Regions from separate parts of the Streptomyces sp. S186 genome, predicted to be linked through region 1. Evidence: predicted binding sites of a transcription regulator. Region 1 holds the regulator's gene; the other holds the start of a gene.
What was found. The regulator HrcA, encoded in region 1, represses chaperone genes, less so after heat shock. The targets are predictions, from matches to a motif close to TTNGCACTCNGNNNNNCNGAGTGCNAA.

Region 2: the regulator HrcA is predicted to act here: its motif matches at 2,193-2,219, upstream of groES (co-chaperone GroES).

Annotation. Positions count from the first base shown of each region.
Region 1 is NZ_CP193932.1:5,547,095-5,552,766, reverse strand. It holds gene ACRAS8_RS23830 (nitronate monooxygenase) at 1-439, opposite strand, end outside; gene dnaJ (molecular chaperone DnaJ) at 650-1,786, opposite strand; gene hrcA (heat-inducible transcriptional repressor HrcA) at 1,787-2,803, opposite strand; gene ACRAS8_RS23815 (MBL fold metallo-hydrolase) at 3,124-3,858, shown strand; gene ACRAS8_RS23810 (DUF3097 domain-containing protein) at 4,021-4,866, shown strand; gene ACRAS8_RS23805 (DUF1876 domain-containing protein) at 4,988-5,263, shown strand; gene hemW (radical SAM family heme chaperone HemW) at 5,351-5,672, opposite strand, start outside.
Region 2 is NZ_CP193932.1:4,687,703-4,693,374, reverse strand. It holds gene groL (chaperonin GroEL) at 1-1,594, opposite strand, end outside; gene groES (co-chaperone GroES) at 1,739-2,047, opposite strand; gene ACRAS8_RS20300 (FtsW/RodA/SpoVE family cell cycle protein) at 2,523-3,950, shown strand; gene ACRAS8_RS20295 (class I SAM-dependent methyltransferase) at 4,012-5,208, shown strand; gene ACRAS8_RS20290 (hypothetical protein) at 5,244-5,612, opposite strand.

The sequences.
Region 1 (5,672 bases):
ACGTGCCGACCTTGGCGAACCCGTCGAGGGCCGCCCGGGAGGGGCAGCCGAAGGTGAAGGAGACCACCGGCACCGGGTCGTCGCGGAGGATCGCGAGTTTGGCCTCGTAGCCGTCGTCGGTGGAGCCGTTGATGTCGCCGAGCTCGGTCTCGTACCAGGCGGTCTCGCCGGCGAGTTGCTCGCGGTAGACCTCGACGGCGGAGGTGTCGGTCAGCGCGGGCTGCGGCATGAAGAGGTTGACACCGAAGGGCCGGCCGGTCATCCCGCGCAGCCGTTTGATCTCCTGGTACATGCCGTCGGCGGTCTTGTAGCCGGCGGCCAGGAAGCCGAAGCCACCGGCCTCGCAGACGGCCGCGGCCAGCTCGGGTCCGGAGCCGCCGCCCGCCATCGGGGCCTGCACGATGGGGTGGCGGCAGAAATCGGTGAGCGCGGTGGGCATGCCCACATCGTGTCACGTCCGGTGCCCCGACCCGAACGGGGGCGGCGGCCGCGGGAAGCTTCCCGCGGCCGCCGCCCGACCGCTGTGACCGGACCTCCGGCCGAGCGCCTAGCGCCCGTTGAACGCGTCCTTCAGTCGCGAGAACAACCCCTGCTGCCCGGGCTGACCGTGCCTGCCCGGGGGACGACCCCCGGACCCCCGGCCGAGCGCCTAGCGCCCGTTGAACGCATCCTTCAGTCGCGAGAACAACCCCTGCTGCCCCGGCTGGAACTGGCCCTGGGGGCGCTCCTCACCGCGGAGCTTGGCGAGGCGGCGCAGCAGCTCCTCCTGCTCGGGGTCGAGCTTGCCGGGGGTCTGCACCTCGACGTGGACGATGAGGTCGCCCCGGCCGTTGCCGCGCAGGTGGGTCACGCCGCGGCCGTGCAGCGGGATCGACTGGCCGGACTGGGTGCCGGGCCGGACGTCGATCTCCTCGACTCCGTCCAGCGTCTCCAGCGGGCACTTGGTGCCCAGCGCCGCCGCCGTCATCGGGATGGTGACCGTGCAGTGCAGATCGTCGCCGCGGCGCTGGAACACCGGGTGGGGCAGCTCGTGGATCTCGACGTAGAGGTCGCCGGCGGGACCGCCGCCGGGGCCCACCTCGCCCTCGCCGGCCAGCTGGATCCGGGTGCCGTTGTCGACACCGGCCGGGATCTTGACGGTGAGGGTGCGGCGGGAGCGGACCCGGCCGTCGCCGGCGCACTCGGGGCACGGCGTCGGGACGACCGTGCCGAAGCCCTGGCACTGGGGGCAGGGCCGGGAGGTCATGACCTGGCCCAGGAAGGAGCGGGTGACCTGCGAGACCTCGCCGCGGCCGCGGCACATGTCACAGGTCTGCGCCGAGGTGCCCGGCGCCGCGCCCTCGCCGCTGCAGGTGGTGCAGACGACGGCGGTGTCGACCTGGATGTCCTTGGTGGTGCCGAACGCGGCCTCGCTCAGCTCGACGTCGAGGCGGATCATGGCGTCCTGGCCACGGCGGGTGCGCGAGCGCGGGCCGCGCTGCGAGGCCGTGCCGAAGAAGGCGTCCATGATGTCGGAGAAGTTCCCGAAGCCCGCGCCGAAGCCGCCCGCGCCACCGGCGCCGCCGGCCTGAGAGAGCGGGTCGCCGCCGAGGTCGTAGACCTGCTTCTTCTGCGGGTCCGACAGGACCTCGTAGGCGGCGTTGATCTCCTTGAACCGCTCCTGGGTCTTGGGATCCGGGTTCACGTCCGGGTGCAGCTCGCGCGCCAGCCGGCGGAACGCCTTCTTGATCTGGTCCTGCGAGGCGTCACGGCTGATGCCGAGGACCGAGTAGTAATCCGTGGCCACTTACGACTCCGCGAGGATTTGTCCGACGTAACGTGCCACTGCGCGTACCGCTCCCATCGTTCCGGGGTAGTCCATGCGGGTCGGTCCGACCACGCCCATTTTCGCGACGGCCTCGTCGCCCGAACCGTATCCGACGGTGACGACCGAGGTGGACGTCAGGCCCTCGTGAGCATTCTCATGCCCGATCCGTACGGTCATGCCCGAGTCCTTGGCCTCCCCCAGCAGCTTGAGCAGCACCACGTGCTCCTCAAGGGCCTCCAGCACCGGCCGGATGGTCAGGGGGAAATCATGCCCGAAGCGCGTCAGATTGGCGGTGCCGCCGATCATGAGCCGCTCTTCGGTCTCCTCCACCAGAGTCTCCAGCAGTACCGACAGTACTGTCGAGACGGTGGCCCGGTCGTCCTGTTCGAACGATTCCGGGAGATCCTGCACCAGCTGCGGGACGTCCGTGAAACGGCGGCCGACGATCCGGCTGTTGAGCCGGGCGCGCAGGTCCGCCAGGGACGTCTCGCCGAACGGCGTCTGGCAGTCGATGAGCCGCTGCTCGACGCGGCCGGTGTCGGTGATCAGCACCAGCATCAGCCGGGCCGGGGCCAGCGCCAGCAGCTCGACGTGCCGGACGGTGGACCGCGTCAGGGACGGGTACTGCACCACCGCCACCTGGCGGGTCAGCTGCGCCAGCAGCCGCACCGTGCGGCCCACCACGTCGTCCAGGTCGACGGCACCGTCGAGGAAGTTCTGGATCGCGCGGCGCTCGGGGACGGACAGCGGCTTGACGCCGGCGAGCCGGTCGACGAAGAGGCGGTAGCCCTTGTCGGTGGGGATCCGGCCGGCGCTGGTGTGCGGCTGGGCGATGAAGCCCTCGTCCTCCAGGGCCGCCATGTCGTTGCGGACGGTGGCCGGGGAGACGCCCAGCTTGTGGCGCTCGGTGAGCGCCTTGGAACCGACCGGCTCCTCCGTACCGACGTAGTCCTGGACGATGGCGCGCAGCACTTCGAGCCTGCGTTCACTGAGCATCTCGCCACCTCCAGTCGGCCGTCCGCCGTGTCGTCCCGTCACTCCTGGCACTCACATGGGCCGAGTGCCAGACCCTGAGCCAGTGTACGGCCGGGTAGCGCCGATGCGGCAAGGGCGGGCGTACTCAGGGCTTACCCACCCCCGTCGGATCCGACCCGCGGGCCGCCCCCGGGACGCCCCGGAGCGGACCCCGGGGAATCCCCGGTCCGGCGCCGCCGCGATCCCCTACGGGTCCCGGGCGGTGCCCGTCGCGGGACCGGCGTCGAGCCGCTTCCGCGGTGTGCCGGGCAACGCTATCGCGGGGGCGCTAGCGTCTCTGTATGCGCACCACATGGGAAGAGGCGGGCTGGGAACGGCTCGGCGAGGGGGTGGTCCGGCGCCGGATGCCGGGCTGGGACGAGACGGTCGGCGTGGTCGCCGGTTCGGACGGCGTGCTGATCGTCGACACCGGCGCGACCCTCGGTGCCGGGGCGGAGCTCCGCCGGACGGTGCGCGCGGTGCTCGGCCGCGGTGTGACGCATGTCGCGCTCACCCACCCGCACTTCGATCACGTCCTGGGCACCGCGGCGTTCGCCGGGGTGGAGGTGTTCGGCGCGGCCGGGCTGGGCGAGCTGCTGCGGCACGGCAAGGAGGCGCTGCGGGACGACGCGGTCCGGCACGGCGTGGACCCGGATGCCGCGGCGGAGGCCGCGGACCTGGTGGTCGTCCCGCAGCACGAGGTGCACGGGCGGCTGACCGTCGGCCTCGGGGACCGGGAGGTGCTGCTGGCCGACGTGGGGCCCGGTCACACCGCGCACGACCTGGCCGTCCTGGTGCCGGGCCGGGCCGGTGAACGGGCGGTCGTCTTCTGCGGCGACCTGGTCGAGGAGTCCGGCGAACCCCAGGCGGGCCCGGACGCGCTGCCCGGGCGGTGGCCCGCCGCGCTGGACCGGCTGCTGGCGCTGGGCGGCGAGGACGCGGTGTACGTGCCGGGCCACGGCGCGGTGGTCGACGCCGGCTTCGTCCGCGCCCAGCGCGACGCCCTGAATGCCCGCTTCGGCACGAACTCACCCTGAAGCGGGGCTCGTTGGGGCCATTGAGCCCATTGATCCGCCGACTCCTCACCCTCTCGCCCTCTCGCCCCTTAGGCCCGTCCCCCGTCTCCCGGCCGCCGTCTCCCGGCCGCCGTCTCCCGGCCGACCGACCCGCCGATCCGCAGGAACAGGAAGCAGACCCGCATGCACAGCAGGCACTACAGCCCCGACCTCACTCCCCCCTGGAAGAAGCCGCAGCCGGTGCCCGAGGTGCCGGCCGATCCCGGGCTGGTCGTCGAGGAGGTGGTGACGGGCTACTGCGGCGCGGTGCTGCGGTGCGAGAAGACAGCCGAGGGCCCGACGGTCACCCTGGAGGACCGCTTCGGCAAGCAGCGGGTGTTCCCGATGGTGCCGCGCGGCTTCCTCCTGGAGGGCCGGACCGTCACCCTCGTCCGTCCGCGGAGCGGCCCGGCGCCGAGCGGCCCGGCGCGCACCGCGTCCGGCTCGATCGCGGTCCCCGGGGCGCGTGCCCGGGTCGCCCGGGCCGGCCGCATCTATGTGGAGGGGCGGCACGACGCGGAGCTGGTGGAGCGCGTCTGGGGCGACGACCTGCGGATCGAGGGCGTCGTCGTGGAGTACCTGGAGGGCGTCGACGACCTCCCGGCGATCGTCGACGCGTTCGCCCCCGGACCCGACGCCCGCCTCGGCGTCCTGGTGGACCACCTCGTTCCCGGCTCCAAGGAGTCCCGGATCGCGGCGGCGGTGACCGGTGAGCATGCGCTGGTCGTCGGCCACCCGTACATCGACGTCTGGCAGGCGGTGAAGCCGTCCTCGCTGGGCATCGGGGCGTGGCCGGAGGTCCCCCGGGGCCAGGACTGGAAGACGGGGGTGTGCCGGGCGCTGGGCTGGCCGGAGAACACCGGTGCGGCCTGGCAGCGGATCCTGTCCCGGGTGCGGTCCTACAAGGATCTGGAGCCGGCGCTGCTGGGGCGGGTGGAGGAGCTGATCGACTTCGTGACGGCGCCGGCGGGGGCGGACGACGGGGCCTGAGGTCCGGCGCGGCGGCGTGTGCGGCCGCCCCGGCGTGCGGCGGCGTGCGCGGCCGGTGCACGCCGTGCGCCGCCTCGGCGGTGAGCGCACTCTGGTAGCAGCGATTCCGGAGGTGACCGCCATGTTGAAGACCGCTGTCGGATGGCATGTCGAGCTGGAATTCGAGGAGGACACCCACCGCACCCGGGCCGCCGCGCTGGTACGACTGCCGGACGGGACCGAGGTACGGGCCCATGGCTATGCCAGCCGCCACCCTGCCGACGGGAACCAGCCCCGGGTCGGCGAGGAGGTCGCGGGAGCCAGAGCCCTCAACGACCTGGCGATGCAGCTGCTGACCAAGGCCCATGACGAGATCGACACGGCCTCGGGGCGGGTTTCGCGGCCGCTGACCCACTGAAGTCCGCTGCCCGGTGGGCCGGTTGAGGCGCCGGCCCGGCGGTGGCCGCTGCTTCGCGGTCGGCCCACCGGGGCGCGGGCGGAGCGGTCAGTCCACCAGGTCGCGCACCACCGCGTCCGCGAGCAGGCGGCCGCGGAGGGTCAGTACGGCCCGGCCCGCCTCGTAGGGGCCGGGCTGCAGGAGGCCGTCGGCCACCGCGCGGGCGGCGGCGCGGGCGCCCGAGGGCGCGAGCAGGGACAGCGGGCAGCCGGCGGCGAGGCGGAGCTCCAGGAGGATCCGCTCGACGCGGCGGTCCTCATCGGAGAGCAGTTCGCGGCCGGCGCCCGGGGAACGGCCCTCGGCGAGGGCCTGGGCGTAGGCGGCGGGGTGCTTGACGTTCCACCAGCGGACGCCGCCGACGTGGCTGTGC
Region 2 (5,672 bases), 860 kb from region 1:
CGGCGGGCTCCTCCTCTTCCTTCTTCTCGACGACCAGGGTCTCGGTCGTGAGCAGGAGGGAGGCGATGGAGGCGGCGTTCTCCAGGGCGGAGCGGGTGACCTTGACCGGGTCGATGACGCCGGCCTTGACCAGGTCGCCGTACTCGCCGGTGGCGGCGTTGAAGCCGTTGCCCTTGTCGAGCTCGGCCACCTTGGCGGTGATCACGTAGCCCTCCAGGCCGGCGTTCTCGGCGATCCAGCGCAGCGGCTCGACGGCGGCGCGGCGGACCACGGCGACACCGGTGGCCTCGTCGCCGTCCTTGCCGAGGTTGCCGTCCAGCACCTTGACGGCGTGGACGAGGGCGGAGCCACCACCGGAGACGATGCCCTCCTCGACCGCGGCGCGGGTCGCGGAGATGGCGTCCTCCAGGCGGTGCTTCTTCTCCTTGAGCTCGACCTCGGTGGCCGCGCCGACGCGGATCACGCAGACGCCGCCGGCGAGCTTGGCCAGGCGCTCCTGAAGCTTCTCGCGGTCCCAGTCGGAGTCGGTGGTCTCGATCTCGGACTTGATCTGGGCGACGCGGCCCTGGACGTCCTCGGCGTTGCCGCCGCCGTCCACGATCGTGGTGTCGTCCTTGGTGATGGTCACGCGGCGGGCGGTGCCGAGCACGTCCAGGCCGACCTGGTCGAGCTTGAGGCCGACTTCCTCGGCGACGACGGTGGCGCCGGTGAGGGTGGCCATGTCGCCGAGCATCGCCTTGCGGCGGTCGCCGAAGCCGGGGGCCTTGACGGCCACCGCGTTGAAGGTGCCGCGGATCTTGTTGACGACGAGGGTCGACAGGGCCTCGCCCTCGACGTCCTCGGCGATGATCAGCAGCGGCTTGGAGGCGTTCGCCTGGATGATCTTCTCAAGCAGCGGCAGGAGGTCCTGGATGGAGGAGATCTTGCCCTGGTGGATCAGGATGTAGGGGTCGTCGAGGACGGCCTCCATGCGCTCCTGGTCGGTGACCATGTAGGGCGAGAGGTAGCCCTTGTCGAAGGCCATGCCCTCGGTGAAGTCCAGCTCCAGGCCGAAGGTGTTGGACTCCTCGACGGTGATCACACCGTCCTTGCCGACCTTGTCCATCGCCTCGGCGATGAGCTCGCCGACCTGCGGGTCCTGGGCGGACAGCGCGGCGACGGCGGCGATGTCGGCCTTGTCGTCGATCGGACGGGCGGTCGCCAGCAGGTCGTCGGAGACGGCCTTGACGGCGGCGTCGATGCCCTTCTTCAGGGCGGCCGGGGAAGCACCCGCGGCGACGTTGCGCAGACCCTCGCGGACCAGCGCCTGGGCCAGCACGGTGGCGGTGGTGGTGCCGTCACCCGCGATGTCGTTGGTCTTGGTCGCCACCTCCTTGACGAGCTGGGCGCCGAGGTTCTCGTACGGGTCCTCGACCTCGACCTCGCGGGCGATGGTGACGCCGTCGTTGGTGATGGTCGGGGCGCCGAACTTCTTGTCGATGACGACGTTGCGGCCCTTGGGGCCGATGGTGACCTTGACGGTGTCGGCCAGCTTGTTGACGCCGCGCTCAAGGGCGCGACGGGCGTCCTCGTCGAACTTCAGGATCTTCGCCATGAGTTGCTTCAAGTCCTCTCGTTGCGATCGTCGGCCTCGCCGCCGTGACCGCTATCGCTCATCTCGCTCATACGAACTGCGCCCCTGCCCCGGTCGGTGAGAACGCGGGAACCAGGGGCGCAGATCAGGGCAAATCCGGGTGACTTACTTCTCGACGATCGCGAGCACGTCGCGAGCCGAGAGGACGAGGTACTCCTCGCCGCTGTACTTCACCTCGGTGCCGCCGTACTTGCTGTAGAGCACGACGTCGCCGACCTTGACGTCGAGCTCGACGCGCTTGCCGTCCTCGAAGCGGCCCGGACCGGTCGCCAGGACGACGCCCTCCTGGGGCTTCTCCTTCGCGGTGTCCGGGATGACCAGGCCCGAGGCCGTGGTCTGCTCGGCGTCGAGCGGCTGGACCACGATGCGGTCCTCGAGCGGCTTGATGGCAACCTTGGAGCTGGCGGTCGTCACGATCCGACCTCCCCCTTCGGAGATCTCACGGGGTTAACTGTCTGAGGTGGCGACCAGGTCGATCCGTCGTCGCGGGTGCCGGACCTGCCCGTCGCTGTGTTGGCACTCCCCAACGGAGAGTGCCAACGCTGAGACTATGACGCGGTTAGCACTCGGTCAAGCGGAGTGCTAGGGCCTGTCGCTCGGGGCGGCCGGTGTTCGCCCGGAGGGCGGGCGGGAGTCCGGTGGCCGGGGCCCCGGCCACCGGAGACGCGTACCGTGTCTGCTGCCGGTGGCCGGGCGTGGATTCCGACACACCTCCCGCCCGGCGGCAACCGTGCCCGCGGCCGCCCCCGTCTAGTCCCAGGGACCGCTGACCACCGGGCCGCGACCCGGCCGCCCCGCGGCCCTGACCATCGATGGCGGAGGAACCGTGCGTGGACTGACCAGCGCCCCCCTGGATTCGGGGGGACCGGAGAGCGACGCCGAACGCACCATGACGTTCACCGCGCTGGCCCATGCCCCGAACCGCCGGCGCACCGAGGCATGGCTGCTCGGCTTCGTCGTGCTGATCACCGTCTTCGGCTACGCCTACACCGAGCTGTCGATGAACGGGCGGCTCCCGGGCGGGCTGGCCGGCTTCGCGCTGAGCGTCTTCTTCATCGCGCTGGTACCGCACCTGGTCGTCCGGCGGTTCGCGCCGCGCGCCGATCCGCTGATCCTGCCGCTGGCGACGCTGCTGACCGGGATCGGGCTGGTGCTGCTGCACCGGCTGGACATCACCTACGCGGAGAAACCCCGGCTGAAGATCGCCCAGGCGGCGACCGGGCAGCTGGTGTGGACGGTCATCGGGGTCGCGGTCTGCATCGTGATCCTGATGGTGCTGCGCAACCACCGGCTGCTGCAGCGCTACATCTACCTGACGATGGCGGTCGCGCTGGTGCTGCTGATGGCGCCGGCGTTCTTCGGAGCGGACCAGTTCGGTGCCAAGCGCTGGATCCTGCTCGGGCCGCTGTCGCTGCAGCCCGGCGAGTTCGTGAAGATCATGATCGTGGTGTTCTTCGCGGGCTATCTGACCGTCAACCGCGACGCGCTGGCGCTGACCGGGCGCCGGGTGATGGGGATGCAGCTGCCGCCGGGCCGGCAGCTCGGGCCGATCTTCACGATCTGGGTGATCAGCCTGCTGGTGCTGATCTTCGAGCGCGACCTGGGCACCTCGCTGATCTTCTTCGGCGCCTTCGTGATCATGCTCTACATGGCGACCGAGCGGACGAGTTGGGTGGTCTGCGGTCTGCTGATGGCCGTTGTCGGCGCGGGGGTCGTCGGCTCGCTCGAACCGCATGTCCACGGCCGGGTCACCGCCTGGCTCGACCCCATGCGGGCCTTCACCGAGCAGGGCCGCGCACAAGGCATGTCCGACCAGCTCGGCCAGGCGCTGTTCAGCTTCGGCAGCGGCGGGATAGGCGGCTCCGGGCTCGGCCAGGGCCATCCCGAGCTGATCGGCTTCGCCGGCAACAGCGACTTCATCCTCACCACCGTCGGCGAGGAGCTGGGCCTGGCCGGGGTGATGGCCATCCTGCTGCTCTACGCACTGCTGGCCCAGCGCGGGCTGCGGGTGGGGCTGACCGCCCGCGACCCGTTCGGCAAGCTGGTGGCGGTCGGGCTCGCCGGGGCGCTGCTGCTCCAGGTCTTCGTCGTCACCGGTGGCGTCACCGGCCTGATCCCGCTGACCGGCAAGGCGCTGCCGTTCCTCGCCAAGGGCGGTTCGTCGCTGGTCGCGAACTGGGTGATGGTGGCGGTGCTGCTGCGGATCAGCGACAGCGCCCAGCAGCGGCGGGAGCCGGTCCGGCCGACCGCGCCGCGGCCGGACGCGGACGCGACGCAGCGGGTGCCGCGGGTCGGCGGGCCGGCGTCCGGGGCCTGACCGCGGGCGGCGCGACCGGCCCGCGGGACCGTCCGCGGACCGGTCCGGCCGCTGGCCCACAATGGTGCGGGTGACCGACCTCGACACCTTCTCCGCGCTGCTCGCCCCCGAGGGGCAGGAACTGCTGGCCGTCCTGCGGGACCACGACCCGGCGGACGAGCTGGCGGCCGCCACCCGGCTGCGCCGCGACCACCCCGCGCCGCTGGTCTCCGCGGCGCTCGGGCAGGCCCGGCTGCGGCAGCGGGCGGCCGCGAAGTTCGGCGCGGACGCCGCGCGGATGTACTTCACCCCCAACGGCGTCGAGCAGTCCACCCGCGCCACGGTCGCCGCCCACCGCGCCGGCCGGCTCGCCACGCTCGGCGTGCGGACCCTGGCCGACCTGTGCTGCGGGATCGGCGGCGACGCGCTGGCGCTGGCCCGGGCCGGTATCCGGGTGCTGGCCGTGGACCGCGATCCGCTGGCCTGCGCGGCGGCCCGGGCGAACGCCGAGGCGCTGGGCCTGGCGGAGCTGATCGAGGTGCGGTGCGCGGACGTCACGGAGGTCGACACCGCCGGCTACGACGCGGTGTTCGTGGACCCGGCGCGGAGGACCAAAGCACGCGGTGGCCGGATTTTCGATCCGGAGGCGTACGCGCCGCCGCTGTCCTGGGCGGTGGGGACGGCCCGTTCGGCACCGTACGCGGCGTTGAAGATCGCGCCGGGGGTGCCGCACGAGGCGCTGCCCGAGGACGCCGAGACGGAGTGGATCTCCGACGCGGGGGACGTGAAGGAGGCCGTCCTGTGGTTCGGCACGGGCCGGGGCGGCGCCCGCCGGGCCACCCTGCTGCCGGCCGGCGACTCCCTGCTCGGCGCCGGCCTCCCCGATCCCGAGCCGGGTCCCGTGGGCGACTGGCTCTACGAGCCCGACGGCGCGGTGATCCGCGCCCATCTGGTCGCCGACGTCGCGGAGCAGGTCGGCGGGCGGCTGATCGACCCGACGATCGCCTATGTGACGGCGGACCGGCTGGTGCCGACGCCGTATGCCACCGCCTACGCGGTCACCGACGTGCTGCCGTTCAATGTCAAGAAGCTGCGGGCGCTGCTGCGGGAGCGCGAGGTGGGCGTCGCGGTGATCAAGAAGCGTGGGTCCGCGGTGGAGCCGGAGGAGCTGCGGAAGAAGCTCCGGCTCGCCGGGCCGCACTCCTGCACGGTCTTCCTCACCCGGGTCGCGGGGGCGCCGACGATGCTGCTGGGGCACCCGGCCGGGGAGCGCGCCTGACGGCCGCTCAGGCCAGGTCCGGCAGGCCAGGTCGGTCAGGCCAGGTCGGTCAGTTCGTCGGCGTAGACCTGGGAGAGCGGCTGCGGGCCCACGTACTGCTGGCAGGCGCACTGCCGGGCCTCGTAACGGACGGGGCGGTCGTCCGCGTCCCAGGCGACGGCGGTCCGCACCGCCTCATGGCACCTGCCCTGCTTGTCGTGCTTGGCGAGGTGGTGCTCGCAGCCGCACACCGGGGCAGGCGTCCGGTCGGCGGCCTCCAGGGCCAGGCGGTCCTCCCGGCGCGCCTCGATGAGGGCCAGCTTGCGCTTGTGCCGGGTCTTCAGCGCCGTGCGGACCACGCTCCGCATCCGGGATCCGGCATAGAGCGCCGGCCCGGTCAGCATGAAGAGGTACCACCATTCCATCGCGCCGATCCCCCGTCGTCCCCGTGTGTGCGAGCGGGGCGGCTCCCCGCGCCCCGGCTC